Regions from separate parts of the Rhodoferax sp. GT1R46 genome, predicted to be linked through region 1. Evidence: predicted binding sites of a transcription regulator. Region 1 holds the regulator's gene; each other region holds the start of a gene.
What was found. Region 1 encodes FNR, which switches genes on or off when oxygen is low (the NO sensors DNR and NnrR bind a similar motif). Its sites were predicted from a motif close to TTGATNNNNATCAA; they were not measured.
Positions count from the first base shown of each region.

Region 1 (5,742 bases):
GACCACCCGTTTCAATGGGGCAGCAAGCGAACGGGCCCTGATCTGGCACGCGTAGGCGGCAAGTACAGTGATGATTGGCACCGTACCCACCTCACCAATCCGCGGGATGTAGTGCCTGAGTCCAATATGCCGGCTTATTCTTGGCTTGAAAAGACTCCGGTGGATGCCGAGTCAATGCCCGCTCACATGAAGGCCTTGCGAGTGGTCGGCGTGCCTTACACAGACGAGCAGATTGCCAAGTCGGTTGAAGAAACCAAAGGCAAGACAGAACTCGACGCCACGATTGCCTACCTGCAGGTTTTGGGCTTGGCGCTCAAGTAAACGCAGAGGATCAGCACATGGATATCAACATTCTCCGGTCGATCGCCACCGTGGTGAGCTTTGCGACCTTCATCGGAATTGTGTGGTGGGCTTGGTCCCGCAGGCGTTCTGCAGACTTCTCGGAAGCTGCCAACCTGCCGTTCGAGCAGGACTGATCCACCGAAAAAGGAAATGAAATGAGTGACTTTACAAGCAACTTCTGGTCGATCTACGTCGCAGGCATTACCGCAGTGAGCATTTTGGCCTGTGCGCTCCTTTTGTGGTTCAGCGGCAAGGCCCGTGCCATGACCGCCCATGACAACACGACAGGGCATGTTTGGGACGGCGACTTGCGTGAAATGAACAATCCTTTACCCCGCTGGTGGGTGTGGCTGTTCGTCATCACCATCGTGTTTGCCGTGGCCTATTTGGCCATGTACCCGGGTTTTGGCAGTTCTGCTGGCAAGCTGGGCTGGTCATCGCATGGTCAATATGAGGCCGAGATGGCAAAAGGTGAACGTGAAGTGGCGCCGCTGTATGCCAAATTCGCTGCTATGACTCCGGAAGACGTGTCTCGCGATCCACAGGCGCAGGCGATCGGTGAGCGCCTGTTCATGAACAACTGCTCTCAGTGCCACGGTTCTGATGCCCGGGGTGGAAAAGGCTTTCCAAACCTGACGGATGGCGACTGGCTGCATGGCGGTTCGCCCGAAAAAATCAAGGAAACACTCACCCTGGGTCGCATCGGCAACATGCCTCCCATGGCTGCTGCAGTGGGTACGTCGGATGACGTGAAGAACGTCGCCAACTACGTATTGAGTCTGTCGGGCAGTCCACACGATTCAGTGCGCGCACAGCTGGGCAAATCAAAGTTCGTGGTCTGCGCTGCGTGCCATGGCATGGATGGCAAAGGTAACCAGGCATTGGGCGCCCCTAACCTGACCGATAACATCTGGCTGCATGGCTATGGCGAAAACGCGATTGTCACCATGGTGAACAACGGAAAAGTCAATCAAATGCCTGCACAAGCGGACAAGTTGAATGCCAGCCAGATCAGTGTTTTGGCATCCTATGTTTGGGGTCTGTCAAATAACGCCCCTGCAAAATAAACGCGGGCTGTAGAAAGTACATTTTGTGGATCCGTCAGTAACACCGTCTCACAAGGTCATCCCCATTATGGAGTCCCCTGACAAGGGGCCCATTGAACCACCGGAGGGAGCCGATGCGGAGATGGTGTCGCTTTACGAGGCCCACAAGAAGATCTATCCGCGCAGTGTTTCGGGTCTGTTCTCTAACTGGCGATGGGGCATGGTCTTTTTGACCCAGTTGGTCTTCTATGGCGTACCGTGGCTGGAGTGGGGTCATCGACAAGCTGTGCTGTTTGATCTGGGCTCACGGCGCTTCTATGTTTTCAATCTGGTTCTGTATCCACAGGACTTCATATATCTCACTGGCATTTTGGTCATTTCGGCTTTGTCGCTGTTTCTGTTTACGGCGGTCGCCGGGCGTTTGTGGTGCGGTTACGCCTGTCCGCAGACGGTTTACACTGAAATTTTTCTCTGGATAGAGAAGAAGCTGGAAGGCGACCGATCTGCGCGCATGCGCCGCGATGCGGGCCCGTGGAATTTCGACAAAGTTCTGCGCAAATCTGGCAAGCACCTCTTGTGGCTCGCAGTGGCGTTGTGGACGGGCTTCACGTTCGTCGGCTATTTCACCCCGATCAAGGAGTTGGGTCTGGAGTTCGTTCAGCTCAACATGGGTTCGTGGGAAATCTTCTGGACCTTCTTCTACGGTTTTGCCACTTATGGCAATGCGGGCTTCATGCGCGAGCAGGTGTGCAAGCACATGTGCCCGTACGCGCGGTTCCAGAGCGCCATGTTCGACAAAGACACGCTTATCGTCACCTACGACGAAGAACGCGGTGAGCCTCGCGGTGCACGGTCCAGAAAGGCAGATCTGTCTACTTTGAAACTCGGTGCCTGTGTGGACTGCAGTCTGTGCGTTCAGGTTTGTCCGACCGGCATTGATATTCGCAAAGGGCTTCAATACGAATGTATTGGGTGCGGTGCCTGCGCCGACGTTTGCGACACGGTCATGGACAAGATGGGTTACGCACGGGGCTTGGTGAAGTACTCGACCCAAAACGCAGTGAGCCAACACTGGACGGGGTCCCAGACCCTGCGCCATGTGCTGCGCCCACGGGTGCTGGTCTACACGGCGATTCTTGGATCGGTGGTGATCGCAATGGCTTTGAGCCTGGCTACGCGGACCCCATTCAAGGTCGATGTAGTTCGTGATCGGGGTGTGTTGGCACGCGTCGTGGACGGCGGTCGCATTGAGAATGTCTACCGCCTTCAGGTAATGAATGCGACCGAGTCTACGCAGCGCTTCCGAATTGCGGTCGAAGGTCTGCCCGGTTTGGCAGTCGTCTCTGACGATGAAGTCGTCGTAGAGTCCACTCAGGCGCGGTGGGTGGCCGTTCGGATTGATGCGCCGTATGAGGTGGCCCCTCCAGGTTCTCACGTTATTCACTTCGAAATTTCTGCACAAGGCTCACAGGGCCATGTGTCGGAAAAATCTGTTTTCATTGTTCCCCGTTAAGGAGTTTCCCATGACCCCATCCAACCTGAATCCCGCGCGTCCATGGTGGAAGTTCGGTCACGTCTGGCTTGTCATCTCCGGCCCCGCAATCGTGGTCGTCGCGTCATTTGTGACGTTCTATCTGGCATTGGTCGGTAAAGATCCGGTGTTGGACGAAGACTATTACCGAAAGGGAATAGAAATCAACAAGACTCTGGGTGACAACCCGTCCAGTCTGGCACCCGCCACACAGGCGCGCAATCATGCGGCTACCGGTGTTCCTGCCCCCAAAACGCCGTGATTTCATCAGGTGCTCCACATTGAAATGCCCAGTCCTCAGGAGGAGAAGAACATGCTGCAGCAACGACTGATGTGGATTATCTGGCCTGCGTTTCTGGTGGCCGGCGCGCTGGAAATACTGGTTTTTGCGATGATTGACCCGCAGGATCTGCACTGGTTTGGTCAGCCGCTGGACTGGTCTCGCCAAGGGGTATACACCGTCGCATTTTTTGTGTTTTGGGGTCTCACCATGGCTTCAAGCGCCTTGACCACACTGTTGTCCATGTCGCCCTTTGAGGTCAATCGCTGCCCTCTGCCAGAGACGGACCGTCCGGACGGCTGCCCCAAACAGGGTTCTTGCTGATTACAGGTGCAACAGCCAGAGTCAGTTGCAAACCTTGGGGTTCACGATGTCTTTGAGTGCATCGGTATTGAGTATCCGGACGTGGCGCTGCTTCACTTCCACTATGCCTTCTTCCACAAATTTTGAGAAAGTTCGGCTGACGGTTTCCAGCTTCAGTCCAAGATAGCTTCCAATTTCCTCGCGCGTCATCCGCAGTACCAACTCGGATTGCGAAAACCCCCGCGCATGCAGCCGTTGCACCAGATTCAGCAAGAAAGCCGCCAGGCGCTCTTCCGCGCGCATGCTCCCCAGCAGCAGCATCACTCCATTTTCGCGGACGATTTCGCGGCTCATGATCTTGTGGACATGGCGTTGCAGGGCGTTGACCTCTCTCGACAGCTCCTCAATGCGGTCAAAGGGCATGACGCATACCTCGGCATCTTCCAGGGCCACCGCATCGCAGGTGTGATAGTCGTTAACAATGCCATCCAGCCCGATCACTTCGCCAGCCATCTGAAAACCCGTAACTTGGTCCCGGCCATCCTCAGAAGCCACGCAGGTTTTGAAAAATCCGGTGCGAATGGCGTAAAGACTGGTAAACCTTTCGCCATTGCGAAAAAGTATGTCTCCACGTTTGACTTTGCGTCGACTAGCCACGACGTCGTCAATGCGATCAAGCTCAGCCGGACTGAGCCCCAGCGGCATGCACAGTTCGCGCAAATTGCAGCTGGAGCAGGCCACCTTGATGGATTGAGGGCTCATCGCGACCATCTTGGAATCGGCATGCGCGGCAAGGGGCACCCGGGTTTCGGCGACTGAGTTGGGCTTGGATGTTTGATCAGGCATGGATTTCACCTAGTGTAAGTGACAGGCCAGTTTACCCAGTTTCGAAGTTCTTGATGCAAATCAAGTGATGGAAAGTCAAATGGCGGCACAGTAGCCCTTGTCTTGGAGCGTTCATGAAACCAGTTGCTGAAACCATAAATGATGATTTGTTGCGTCGATACGACGTGGCGGGCCCGCGCTACACCTCGTACCCAACCGCAGACCGTTTTGTCGAAGCATTTACGGCGGATGACTACGCGCAGGCCCTGACAATGCGGCGCGGTGGCGCTGCTGCCATGAACTTGCCGCTTTCGCTCTATGTACACATCCCGTTTTGCGAGTCGCTGTGTTATTACTGTGCCTGCAACAAAATCATTACCAAGCACCATGACCGTGCAGCGCCGTACCTGCGCTACCTTAGCCGTGAGGTTGATTTGCACACGGCCCAAATCGGTTTGGGCCAAACAGTCAGTCAGGTCCATCTTGGTGGGGGTAGTCCTACATTTTTGAGTGACGACGAATTGCGTGAGTTGATGACCATGTTGCGTCGCAATTTCACGTTTGCACCTGGGGGCGAATACTCCATTGAGGTGGACCCCCGAACCATCGACGCCTCCAGGCTCGACACCCTGGCCGAGCTTGGGTTCAACCGGCTGAGCTTTGGGGTGCAAGACTTTGATCCGGCGGTGCAAAAAGCAGTGCATCGAGTGCAACCTGCCGAGCAGGTGTTTGCTCTGGTGGCGGCCGCACGCGAGCGCGGGTTTGAGTCGATCAATGTGGATCTGATCTACGGACTTCCCCAACAAAGTCCGGAGTCCTTTGATCGCACACTGGCGCAGGTCAACGAGTTGCGCCCCGACCGGATTGCCCTTTATGCCTACGCCCATTTGCCAGAACGGTTCAAGCCGCAAAGGCGCATTGCTACTGTGTCATTGCCCAGTGGGGCAGCCAAAGTGTCCATGCTGTCCCGTTCGCTGGCTGCGTTCATGGGTGCGGGTTATGTGTACGTCGGCATGGATCACTTTGCCTTGCCGGAAGACGCGTTGGCTGTGGCCAAGCGCCAGGGACGCCTGCACCGCAATTTCCAGGGGTACAGCACCCAGCCAGATTGCGACCTGATTGGCCTGGGCGTGTCATCCATTGGTCGGATCGGCGCGACATATAGCCAGAACGCCAAGTCGATGGAGGAGTATTGCGATCTCCTCGACCAAGGACGATTCCCCGTGGTGCGCGGTCTGGCACTGTCGCGCGATGACTTGGTTCGCCGTGCCGTCATCATGGCGCTGATGTGCCAGGGCGAATTGCAGTTCGAGTCGATCAATCTGGCCTATTTGGTAGATTTTCAAAGCTATTTCGCCAAAGAGCTGGAAGCGCTTGCGGATCTTTCCGATCAAGGCATGGTCACTGTTGATTCC
Region 1 covers NZ_JBWMBC010000006.1:242,796-248,537, forward strand. Annotated here, with positions in the region: gene ccoO (cytochrome-c oxidase, cbb3-type subunit II) at 1-321, shown strand, start outside; gene AC097W_RS14800 (cbb3-type cytochrome oxidase subunit 3) at 339-476, shown strand; gene ccoP (cytochrome-c oxidase, cbb3-type subunit III) at 498-1,409, shown strand; gene ccoG (cytochrome c oxidase accessory protein CcoG) at 1,477-2,901, shown strand; gene AC097W_RS14815 (FixH family protein) at 2,912-3,181, shown strand; gene AC097W_RS14820 (hypothetical protein) at 3,233-3,523, shown strand; gene fnr (fumarate/nitrate reduction transcriptional regulator Fnr) at 3,545-4,264, opposite strand; gene hemN (oxygen-independent coproporphyrinogen III oxidase) at 4,462-5,742, shown strand, end outside.

Region 2 (5,742 bases), on a different contig from region 1:
ATGACCGCGGCACGGCAAATCCGGGTGCAGGTCGGCATTGCGCTGGTTTTCCTGCTCCTGATGGCTCTGGCGGTGGTGGAGCCCACGGCACGTGCGGTGCGTCGACAGCACCTTGCGCTATCGCGCCAGGCGATGCGCCTCAAACGCCTCGCGCTGGTGGCCGAGCGCAGTTCCAACGCGGTCGTGCTGGCCGATGCCGAGCGCCGTGTGGTGTGGGTCAACGAGGCGTTTACCCAGATGATGGGCTACCCCGAAGACAAGGCCTTGGGGCAGCGGTTTGGTGACCTTTTGAGGCAAGGGAGTGCGGACCCTGCCACCTTTGAGGCGTTTGGTGAAGCGGTGCAGCAGGGTCGCGGCCTCAAGCGGGAAATCAAGATCAGCGCGGCCGGCGGGGAGCGGCGTTGGGCCCTGGTGGACGTGCAACCGATTTTTACCGATGCGGGCGGTTTGTCTGGCTGGGTTCTGGTAGCGACCGACCTGACCGACGTGCGTGCGCAGCAGCAGGTGCTGGAGCTGGCGGTGGAAGGTGCGGGTCTGGGTATCTGGCACTGGGACATTGAAAACGGCACCATGCAGTGCAACAGTCGCATGCTGGAGATCATGGGTTACCAGAGACGCGAACTGGCCATGACAGCAAGAGACTGGAATGCCCTCATTCACCCGGATGATTTTGCACCCTGGATTGCCGCGGTAACGGCGCATTTGCGCGATCCGGCAGCGCCCCTTCGGATGTCGGTGCGCCTGCGCCATGGCAATGGACGGTGGGTCTGGATGATGCTTGCCGGTACCGCTGTGGACCGTTCGGCAGATGGCCGGGCATTGCATATGGCGGGTGTTGCCATGGACGTGCAGGCGCAAAAAGTGATGGAGCAGCAGCTGCGTGCGGCAGCCCGAACCGATGGCCTCACTCAGTTGCCCAATCGTACGGTGGTTCTGGACGGGATCAATGCCGCCATTGAGCGGGGTCGTTCAGCGCCTGGCTATAACTTTGCCGTCCTCTTCATGGATTTTGACCGCTTCAAACAGGTCAATGACACACTGGGTCACAGCGTGGGAGACGAGTTGCTGCGCCAGATTGCCCAGCGATTGCAGGACAGTATGCGTCCCGGTGACAGCTTCATGCAGACCAGTGATTTTTCCCACCTTGCTGCGCGGATAGGGGGGGATGAGTTTGTCGTGCTGCTGGACGATATTCGGGGGGATCTGGAGGCGGAAATCGTAGCCGGACGATTGCTGGATGTACTGGCCATGCCCTACACCATTGGATTGAGCAAGGTGACGTCAACTGTCAGCATCGGTATTGTCACCAGCAACCACGCCGCGGAGGACGCCGACAGCGTGCTGCGCGACGCGGACATCGCCATGTACGAGGCCAAGCGCACGGGCCGTGCCCGCTATGTCCTGTTTGATCCGTCCATGCGTCAGATGGTCAACGCCTCAGTCGCGCTGGAAAACGATTTACGCCAAGCGCTGGACCAGCATCAGATTTTTGTCGTCTACCAGCCGCTGGTTGATCTGGCTACCGGTGCGCTTGGCGGCCTGGAGGCGCTGATGCGCTGGCGCCATCCCCAGCGCGGGTTGGTGCCGCCAGTGGAGTTCATTCCCGTTGCCGAGAACTGCGGTCTGATTGGTGCGCTGGGACAGTTTGTGCTGCAAACGGCTTGCCATGCATTTGCGTCCATGCAGACTGTTCTGGGCAGTGCGGCGCCGCCCTCCATTGCTGTGAATCTCTCTCGGGCCCAGTTGCACCTGCCCGGTTTGGTTGGGCAAGTGCAGGATGCGCTGCGCGCCAACGGAATGTCCTCCGGCCAACTGGTTCTGGAAGTGACCGAGAGCTTGGCGGCGCAGGACGAGCGGGTGATCCACACGCTGCATGAACTGCGGGCGCTCGGCGTGGCGCTGTCGCTGGACGACTTTGGTACGGGTTACTCGTCCCTGTCGTGCCTGCATGAAATGCCGGTGGACTTTGTGAAGATTGACCGTTCGTTTGTCAGTCTCGCGCAAAGCAGTGATTACCGGCGCGTGCTGATCGAGGCCACGATCCGCATGGCGCAGACCTTGGGGCTGGGAACTGTGGCCGAAGGCATTGAAACAGCCGAGCAGGCCGTGCTCATGGCGACGCTGGGCTGCGACAAGGGACAAGGCTACCTGTACAGCAAACCCCTCGAAGCCGAAGCGCTGGTGGACTGGGTGCAGTCGACGGTGTTCACGCCCTGACCGCGTGCAAGGCCGGCTTTGCGCCACGCAGGGGATCGATTTTCAAGGTGGGGAGTTGGTAGGCCCGGTCATCAAACAAGTCGATGCCGCAACTCAGGGACTCAATCCACTCAAAGAATTGCGCAATGGCCACAGGTCCCACGATCGGTGCGCCGTGCTGGGGAACCAGCATGGATATATCCAGCTGACGGGCCATGCGCACCCAGAGCCGCAGGATCTTGTTGGACACCATGTAGCGGCGGTGGAAGCCTTCCATTAATGGAATGTGGGCTTTCAAGTCGGTGACAAATTGCTGGGCCTGCTGCCCGGTGGTCATGGAGGCGCCCAAGTCGCCGGTGAACAGGATGCGGCTTACGGGGTCATAGAAATGAAAGTTGCCTTCAGAATGCATGAAGTGCGCTGGCAGCAACCAGATTTCATGGTGGCCCAAGGCCAGCTTTCCACCCGCATCCGGAACACCAATGACCCGGTCTTCGGTTTTTCCGGCCTTGGTAAAGTGGGGCGCAAAACGCTCCCATATTCTGGAAATAACCAGCTTGGCGGGGGTGGATGTCATCCAGCGATCCAGCGACGCAATGATGTCGGGATCGGCGTGCGAGGCGAGAATGTAGGAAAGTTTGTTCGGCGCGAAGTGCCGTGACATGCCCAAAAAAAGCTCGTTGAACGCCAGGTTGCCGCCCGGGTCGATGATGGCACCGGTATCGCCGTCCATGATCAGGAACTGGTTGGCCTGTACCGCTTCTCCGTACCCGTCAATGAGGTCAGTGAACATCAGACACGCATGGGTTTTGTCCCGGTACAGTTCAATGGACATAATGGAAAACCCTTAGATTGTCGTAAAGGGATGCATCCTAAGGTGCTGCGCCCAGGCGGTATTGATTTGGGTCAACTACTTTCCATCCCCTGTTTTTTTGCTATTGCAGCCCCCCTCTCATTTCAACGCCATGACTTTTTCCCCGCAAAAATTTTCCGCTGCCATCATCGACCTGGACGGTACTCTGGTCGACACCCTGGGTGACTTTGTCGTGGCATTGCAGCGCATGCTGCATGACCTGCCTGCACCATTTGCGGACTACGTGGTGGAACGCAACGTCGTGGAGCGCTTGGTGGGGCGTGGCTCCGAACATCTGATAAAAAGCCTTCTAGCCCACGTGGATACTGCGCTGGCAGCTACACAATTCATAGCAATTTATGAGAAGGCATGGCAGAGCTATCAGCTGCATTACCGAACCATCAACGGCCAGTATGCGCAGGTGTACCCCGGCGCGCTGGAGGGGTTGATACGACTGCAGTCCATGGGTTTGCGGCTGGCTTGCGTCACCAACAAACCGACCGCTTTTGCAAAGGACTTGTTGCGCATGAAGGCGCTCGATGGTTTCTTCGAAGTCACCCTGGGTGGCGACGCGGTGGAGCGCAAGAAGCCCGACCCCATGCCTCTGCTGAAGGCCTGTGAATTACTGGGCTCGTTGCCAGAGCGCACCTTGATGGTGGGCGACTCCAGCAACGATGCACTGGCTGCGCGCGCTGCAGGTTGTCCGGTGTTGATGGTCACGTATGGCTACAACCACGGACAACCGGTGCACGCGGTGGATGCAGACGCCTTTGCTGATTCTTTGGCGGAGATCCCCTGGGCCGACTAGTGGCCTTCAGGGTTCTGGCCGACTATTTGACGCTGAGCAATGCGTCCTTGAGCTTGAAGTCCGCCGGCACCTGGCCCAGCCAGATGGACATGATGGCCTTGAAGAATTCGGGCTCCTTGAAGGGGTCTCCCTGGACCTTGCCCTTTGCCGTGACGACCATTCCTGTACCGGGAATCCAGTCCAGTGTGATGACGTCACCAACGACCAGTTGCTTGTTGGCTGAAAAGACATCACTCATGCGGATCAGGCCGGGGACGAGCTTGGACATTTCGTGCTTGGGCACGTTGTCTTCTACCCCGCGGGTCATCAGCTTGCCAAAGGCGCCGGCGTCAATGTCCCGGACAAAAGTCATAGTCAGGCGCTTGGGGCCTTGGGCTCCAGCCAGCTCATCCAGCGAAGACACCTTCTTGCTCGCATACAGCTCGGCAACATACACCTTGAAAGGACCTTTGTACCGCGTGCCTGCGCCATTGAGCGGGAGTTTGGCTCCGGCCACCACGGCACTGTCTTCCACTTTCACGCCATTGATTTCCATGGGGGCGGCCAAAGCGGCCCCACTAAGACAAAGAGCCAGGGAGCCAGTGAGAAGGTGTTTCTTCAATTGCATGTTGTATTCCCGGATTAAAAAAAAGAACGGTCGTTCGTTTTTGAGTCGCTATTTTGCACTTTTTCCCAGGCGCTGTGTATGCGGGTTTTCGAGAGTACCGACAGGGAAGCCTGCGTGGGTTTGCCGGCAGCGGGTGTCTTCAGGTTTGCTACACTGGCACCATGTTTATCCACTACATCAGCATTACAGGTTGCAGCGACCGGGGGGCTTGGCCCTGGCGTACGCCGACTGTCATGCCTGAGCTCACTGCTGCGCGCCACGTCTGATCACCAGACGGCAATGCGCGGCTCCCTGGTGAGTTTTGCGCGGTCAAGCGGCACGGACTTCCTTTCCGACATCTTGCGCGCACCCCGTCTTCCCCCATGAGGCGCTGGTGGCCCCGGCGGCCACTGCGCATTGAGAGGTAAATACCCGTGATCTCTGAACCAGAATTCCTGGCGTTAAGCGCACAAGGCTTTAATCGCATTCCTTTGATGGCCCAGGCGTTTGCCGACCTGGAGACGCCACTGTCCCTGTATCTCAAGCTGGCCCACATGCCCGGTGCCACCATCGTGGATGACCTGGATACCGGCAAATACAGTTTCTTGCTGGAGTCGGTGGTGGGTGGCGAGCGTTTTGGTCGCTACAGCTTTATTGGTTTGCCCGCCCGCACACTGGTGCGTGCCAGTGGCTTTGGCAAGGACGCCCGCACCGAGGTGGTGACCGACGGCGTGGTGGTGGAAACATCCAGCGCCAACCCGCTGGACTTTATTGCCGATTACCAAAAGCGATTCAGAGTGGCCCTGCGCCCCGGTTTGCCGCGCTTTTGCGGTGGGCTCGCTGGCTACTTTGGCTATGACGCGGTGCGTTACATCGAAAAGAAGCTCGAAGCCACATGTCCGCCCGACGAGCTGGGCTGCCCCGACATTCTGCTGTTGCAGTGTGAAGAACTGGCGGTGATTGACAACCTGTCGGGCAAGCTGTATTTGATTGTGTACGCCGACCCCGGACAGCCTGAGGCCTACTCGCGGGCCAAGCGGCGCCTGCGGGAGCTCAAGGACCGGCTGGCGCAGGCCGTCAGTATTCCGGCCGTCAAGCCGACACCGGGCTACCCCGCCCAGCGTGACTTTGCCAAGGCGGATTACATTGCCGCCGTAGAGCGTGCCAAGGAGCTGATTGCCGGAGGCGATTTCATGCAGGTGCAGGTGGGGCAGCGCATCAAGAAGCGCTACACCGAGTCACCCCTCAGCCTGTACCGTGCGCTGCGTTCGCTCAACCCCAGCCCGTATATGTACTACT
Region 2 covers NZ_JBWMBC010000002.1:74,586-80,327, reverse strand. Annotated here, with positions in the region: gene AC097W_RS05745 (putative bifunctional diguanylate cyclase/phosphodiesterase) at 1-2,217, shown strand, start outside; gene AC097W_RS05740 (oxygen-binding di-iron domain-containing protein) at 2,207-3,031, opposite strand; gene gph (phosphoglycolate phosphatase) at 3,162-3,857, shown strand; gene AC097W_RS05730 (chalcone isomerase family protein) at 3,880-4,464, opposite strand; gene AC097W_RS05725 (anthranilate synthase component I family protein) at 4,878-5,742, shown strand, end outside.
Region 2: AC097W_RS05740 (oxygen-binding di-iron domain-containing protein) is a predicted target of FNR. The motif match lies at 3,093-3,106, and genes of this name have one in related genera.

Region 3 (5,742 bases), on a different contig from region 1:
ATGCATCCCATTAGGGAACATGGCCGCAATCATGGGAAAGGTATCCGTCAGGTGCGGTGATGCCATCAGGCCGAACATGTAGGCTCCGATGGCAAAGAAAGCCACGTAACCCAAGTCCAGCAGACCTGCGTAGCCCACGACAATATTCAGTCCCAGAGACAGCAGTACATAGAGCAAAGCCATATCGGCAATACGCACCCAAGCATTCCCGAACTGTTGCAGGATCAGAGGCAGGATCAGCAGGCCCACCGATGCAATCAGGAACGCAACGATTTTTTGTTGTTGTTTCATGTGAGAGTGCTCCTCAAGCGCGGTCGGCCACGCGCTCACCCAGCAGCCCCGACGGACGCAGTGTCAACACGATGATCAAAACAATAAAAGCAAAAATGTCGGAATAGTGGCTACCCAATACTCCGCCAGTGAGCTCGCCGATGTAGCCCGCTCCGATAGACTCAATGAGACCCAGCAGAATGGCCCCGACAACAGCACCGCCCAGATTGCCGATACCCCCAAACACTGCAGCCGTGAAGGCTTTCAGACCCGGCAGGAACCCCATGGCATGCTGCGCCGTACCGTAGTTGGAGGCATACATCACACCCGCAATGGCGGCCAGAACTGCACCAATAATGAACGTAGCCGAAATTACCACGTCCGGCTTAACGCCCATCAGGCCTGCCACACGGGGGTTTTCGGCTGTTGCGCGCATGGCACGCCCCAATTTGGTGTAGTTGACCAGCCACATCAGGACAGCCAGCGATACCGCCGTAAAGCCCAGAATCATCACCTGGGTCGGCGTAATAACCGCACCGCCGATATTGAAAGGCGTACTGGGCAAGAGCGTGGGATACGACTTGTAGTTGGGCTTCCAGATGATCATGGCCAGCGTCTGCAACAGGATCGACATGCCGATGGCCGTGATCAGGGGTGCCAATTTGGGGCTATTGCGCAGGGGCCGGTAGGCAACCTTCTCAATGACAAAATTGAGTGATGCCGCCACGATGCAGGCAATGACCAGCGCGATGATCAAAATGAGGTACCCGGGTGTACCGGGCATTGATTCCTGCATCAGACCAATGATGGTCCAACTGGTCAGGGCCCCAACCATCATCACTTCGCCATGGGCGAAATTGATCAGGTTGATAATGCCGTACACCATGGTGTAGCCGAGCGCAATCAGCGCGTACATGCTACCCAACACCAGACCATTGATGATCTGCTGCAAAAAAATATCCATATAACTTCTCCGATTTGTGGCCGGCGCGTAAGTCAGCAATCTGCGGATCGACAATTTGATGACGAAGCGGTGCGGCCTTTTGGGCTGTACCTGTTCTTAAGCAAAAAGCCCGCCATGATTGATGGTGCGACAGGCAAGTGGGAAGGATTGTAACGAAGCTGTAATGAATTTTGAGCGCTGAATCTGCGGGGTTTACCCTTGCGGGGTATTCATACATCGCTGCTCACGGCCGCTTTACTTCTTCAGATTAAGGGCTTTGAGGCTGCGCAATTTCTCGGCGATTCGAATCTCCAGCCCCCGCTCTACCGGGCGGTAGAAACTGACCTCTTGCATACCGTCTGGCAAATACTGCTCCCCTGCAGCGAAACCGCCCTCTTCGTCATGCGCATAGCGGTAACCCTTGCCGTAATCGAGCTCTTTCATGAGCTTCGTGGGCGCATTGCGCAGGTGCATGGGTACCGGGCGGGTGCCATCTTTCCGCACGAACGCTTTGACTTCATTGAAAGCTTTGTAAACCGCGTTGGATTTGGGTGCCACGGCAAGATAAACCACGCATTCAGCCAAGGCAAGCTCCCCCTCGGGGCTACCCAGTCGTTCATACACATCCGCCGCATCCAGTGCCAGGCGCAGAGCTCGCGGGTCAGCCAGGCCAATGTCTTCACTGGCCATACGGATAAGTCGGCGTGCCATGTAGCGTGGGTCTGCACCCCCATCGAGCATGCGCACAAACCAATACAACGATGCATCCGGGTCAGAGCCACGCACCGACTTGTGCAGCGCGCTGATGGAATCAAAAAACTGCTCGCCCCCTTTATCGTAGCGGCGCATGCGCTCACCCAGCACTTTGAGCAGCCACGTGTCGGTGACCTGCTCCTGGCGCTCCTGACGCGCTGCCACGGCCAGTGTCTCCAACGTGTTCAAGAGCCGCCGTGCATCGCCATCCGCATAGGCCACCAGTCGATCTATTGCTATGCTTTCGATAGCTGGCAGCGCAGCATCGGCGAGGGCCCGAGCCACAATTTGTTTCAAATCTTCCTCTGTCAGCGGCTGCAGAACATACACCGCAGCCCGCGAAAGCAAAGCTGAATTGACCTCAAAAGACGGGTTTTCGGTAGTGGCTCCGATAAAGGTGAACAAGCCACTTTCCACATGGGACAAGAATGAATCTTGCTGGCTCTTGTTGAAGCGGTGCACTTCGTCGACAAACACAATGGTGCGTCGGCCGTGGCCCAGTGCAATCTGAGCCTGCTCCACCGCCTCACGGATATCCTTGACCCCGCCGAGCACCGCGCTGATGGTGATGAATTGCGCATCAAAAGCATCGGCCATGAGCCGCGCGATGGTGGTCTTGCCGACACCCGGTGGCCCCCACAAAATGCAACTGTGCGGCTGCCCCGATTCAAACGCCAGCCGCAGCGCCATTCCCTCGCCCAAGAGATGCTGCTGACCGATCACCTCTCCCAGCCGCCGTGGGCGCAGGCGTTCGGCCAGAGGTTGGTGCAAGGGAGGAAGGTCGGCAATCAAGGTTGGTGCGAAGAAGAGTGAGCACGTAGTTTAAGACAGGCCACCCACACCACTACTTCGGCACCAACCCGGCAGCCTGTTGCTGAAGGACTTGGCAGTAAATTGATCTACAGCAAGGTCTTATTTCCGAACGAACCTAGAGTTGCGGCCAAAGACCACCAGGGCCAAAAAAAAGGAGACTTATGACAACCCCTCTCATGATGGATTCGATCGACGCTTGCGTAGACTACGTATTGGACACGACACTTGGCGATATCGTGCTCGGTATCCCGCTGGGTGTGGGAAAACCCAATCCATTTGTCAACGCGCTGTACCACCGCATCAAGGCCAACCCGGCTCGGCACCTCAAAATCATCACGGCCCTCTCTCTTGAGCGGCCCGTTGGAAAGAGTGCGCTGGAACAGCATTTCCTGGGACCACTGGTCGAGCGGGTATTTGCCGACTATCCGGACCTCGAATACGTCAAGGACTCACGCGGCGCCGGCTTGCCGCCCAACATTGAGGTGGTCGAAGTATTCATGAAAACTGGCGACTACTTGGGTAATGTGGTGGCGCAGCAGAACTATATGTCCAGCAATTACACCCATATCGCCCGCGACATGGGGGTACAAGGAATGAATGTGATGGCCCAAGCCGTTGCATCACGGCAAGACGAGAATGGATTGCACCTGAGCCTGTCGAGCAACCCGGACGTTGTGCTGGAAGTCATGGAGAAGTTTCGCGCTAGCGGCAAAAAAATCATTGCCATAGGCGTTATCAACCAAAAAATGCCATTCATGCCCAACACCGCTGAAGTGGAAGCCGATTTTTTTGACGTGGTGGTCACAGACCCGGCGGGTACGCACACCATGTTTTCTCCACCCAACAACAAGGTCGGACTGGCGGACTATGCCATCGGCTTGCACGCGTCCAGCCTGGTCGCCGATGGCGGCACCTTGCAAATCGGCATCGGTTCACTTGGAGACGCCATTGGCCAGGCACTGATCGTGCGGGATCGGCACAGTATGGAATACCAGAGGATCCTGGAGTCTCTGTGTCCCGATGGTCTGGCCGGACGTGATCTGGGGCGCTTTGACAAAGGCCTCTATGGCTGCTCGGAAATGTTCGTCAACGGCTTCCTCAAGCTGATCGAGGCCGGCATTATTCGCCGTGAGGTGTTCAAAGATGCCGTGTTACAACAACTGCTCAACCAGGGCGCCATCGCGGATGAAACCGTCACGCCTCAAACTCTGCGCGCGTTGATTGATGCACGGCGTGTGCGCTTACCGATTGACAGTGAGGACCTCTCCTTTTTGCAGCGCTTTGGCGTGTTGCGCGCGTCTGTGGCGCTGGATGGCAATCAGTTGGCGATGGGTGATCAGCGTTGCAGCGCTGATCTGAGTAACGAAGAATCTTTTGCCTGCGTCTCCCAGCATATGCTCGGGTCGCGACTGCTGGGTGGCATTTTCATGACCGGTGGTTTTTTTCTTGGGCCGCGTGATTTCTACGAACGGCTGCGCACCATGCCCCCGCAGGAGCTGGCCAAGATTGACATGACGCGCATCGATTTCATCAACCAGCTCTACGGACAGGAAGACCTGAAGCGAGCACAGCGACGCGACGCGCGGTTCATGAACACCACCATGATCGTCACCCTGCTGGGAGCCGCTGCCAGTGACGCATTGGAGTCCGGCCAGGTCGTCAGTGGCGTGGGAGGGCAGTACAACTTCGTGGCTATGGCCCATGCGTTGCCTGACGCACGACTCATCATGATGCTACGGGCGACCCATGACAACAAGTCCGGACTGAACAGCAGCATCGTGTGGAACTATGGTCATGTGACGATACCGCGCCACCTGCGCGACATCGTCATTACGGAATACGGCGTGGCCGAATTACGGGGACAACCGGATGGCGAGGTCGTCAAACGTCTGATCGCCATTGCCGACTCCCGTTTTCAGGACGAACTGGTCAAGCAAGCCAAAGCGCACGGAAAACTCGATGCGCACTACGAAGTGCCCGAGCGCTACCGCCACAATCTGCCGCATATGCTGGCAGAAAAACTCCACCCGTGGGCCGAAGCAGGTCTGTTGCCGGACTATCCGTTCGGCACGGACCTCACAGACGAAGAGTTGCACATCGTGAACGCGCTCAAGAAGCTAAAGCACGCCAGCGAGCATCCCGTGGAAATGCTGTCGCTCGCACTCAAGAGCTTTTGGGAGGGCAAGGATATGCCTTCGGCCTTTCAACAACGCCTGGGATTGTCCGATGCCCACAGCTTCAAGGACACAGTGATCAGACGACTGCTGGCGGGCAATCTGTAGGCCGCACTCGCCATCTGTTAAAACTAGGGTGCACCAACTTTCTAATTCGTCCTAATGCCCGATTCCTCCAGCACTTCCTCCCCAACCGATATCGCCAGCGCGAATGACACCATTCACTGGACCGAAAAGGGCTTGGCCTGTTCCGCCAAATGGCGTTCGGAGCGCGGTGCACCGTCGCCGAAGCGCGTTGTTCTTGCGGATGACACCATTACTGCGGATGCTGCCTACCGCTTGGCCTGCGAAGGCACCGCCTTGCTGTGGCGGGGTGATTTTCAAAATGCACGCCAATTACTGCAAGCCATAGCGCGGCGCCTGGATCAACCCGCCAAGCGCACGCTGCGCAAGCATTCCGCCAAAGAAGCCGCTGCAGCGGCAGACCCCGCTGTGGCCTTTCATCAGCACCGTCAAGCGCAAGCTCAGCGTGCGCGGGTACTGGGCATGTTGTTGCTCCCCTTCAACGCAGACTATGGCGTCGCGTTGCGTCGTGCGCCTGATGCGCGCCTGGCGTGTGCCGAGGCATGGGGGCCCGCCAGTCTGGACGGTGATGCATCCGTTGCAACATTGCGGGAGTTGTTAGGCCTCATCAGTGCCCATGAGTGGCGAAAGAAAGGCATCGAAATTCCTGAACTGGGCGCGCCGCCCACCAATCGCATCTTTCCCCACTACGGCGTTTTTTCTCCG
Region 3 covers NZ_JBWMBC010000009.1:151,272-157,013, reverse strand. Annotated here, with positions in the region: gene AC097W_RS18055 (ABC transporter permease subunit) at 1-291, opposite strand, end outside; gene AC097W_RS18050 (branched-chain amino acid ABC transporter permease) at 305-1,234, opposite strand; gene AC097W_RS18045 (replication-associated recombination protein A) at 1,469-2,737, opposite strand; gene AC097W_RS18040 (acetyl-CoA hydrolase/transferase C-terminal domain-containing protein) at 2,941-5,061, shown strand; gene AC097W_RS18035 (methyltransferase) at 5,116-5,742, shown strand, end outside.
Region 3: AC097W_RS18040 (acetyl-CoA hydrolase/transferase C-terminal domain-containing protein) is a predicted target of FNR. The motif match lies at 2,861-2,874, and genes of this name have one in related genera.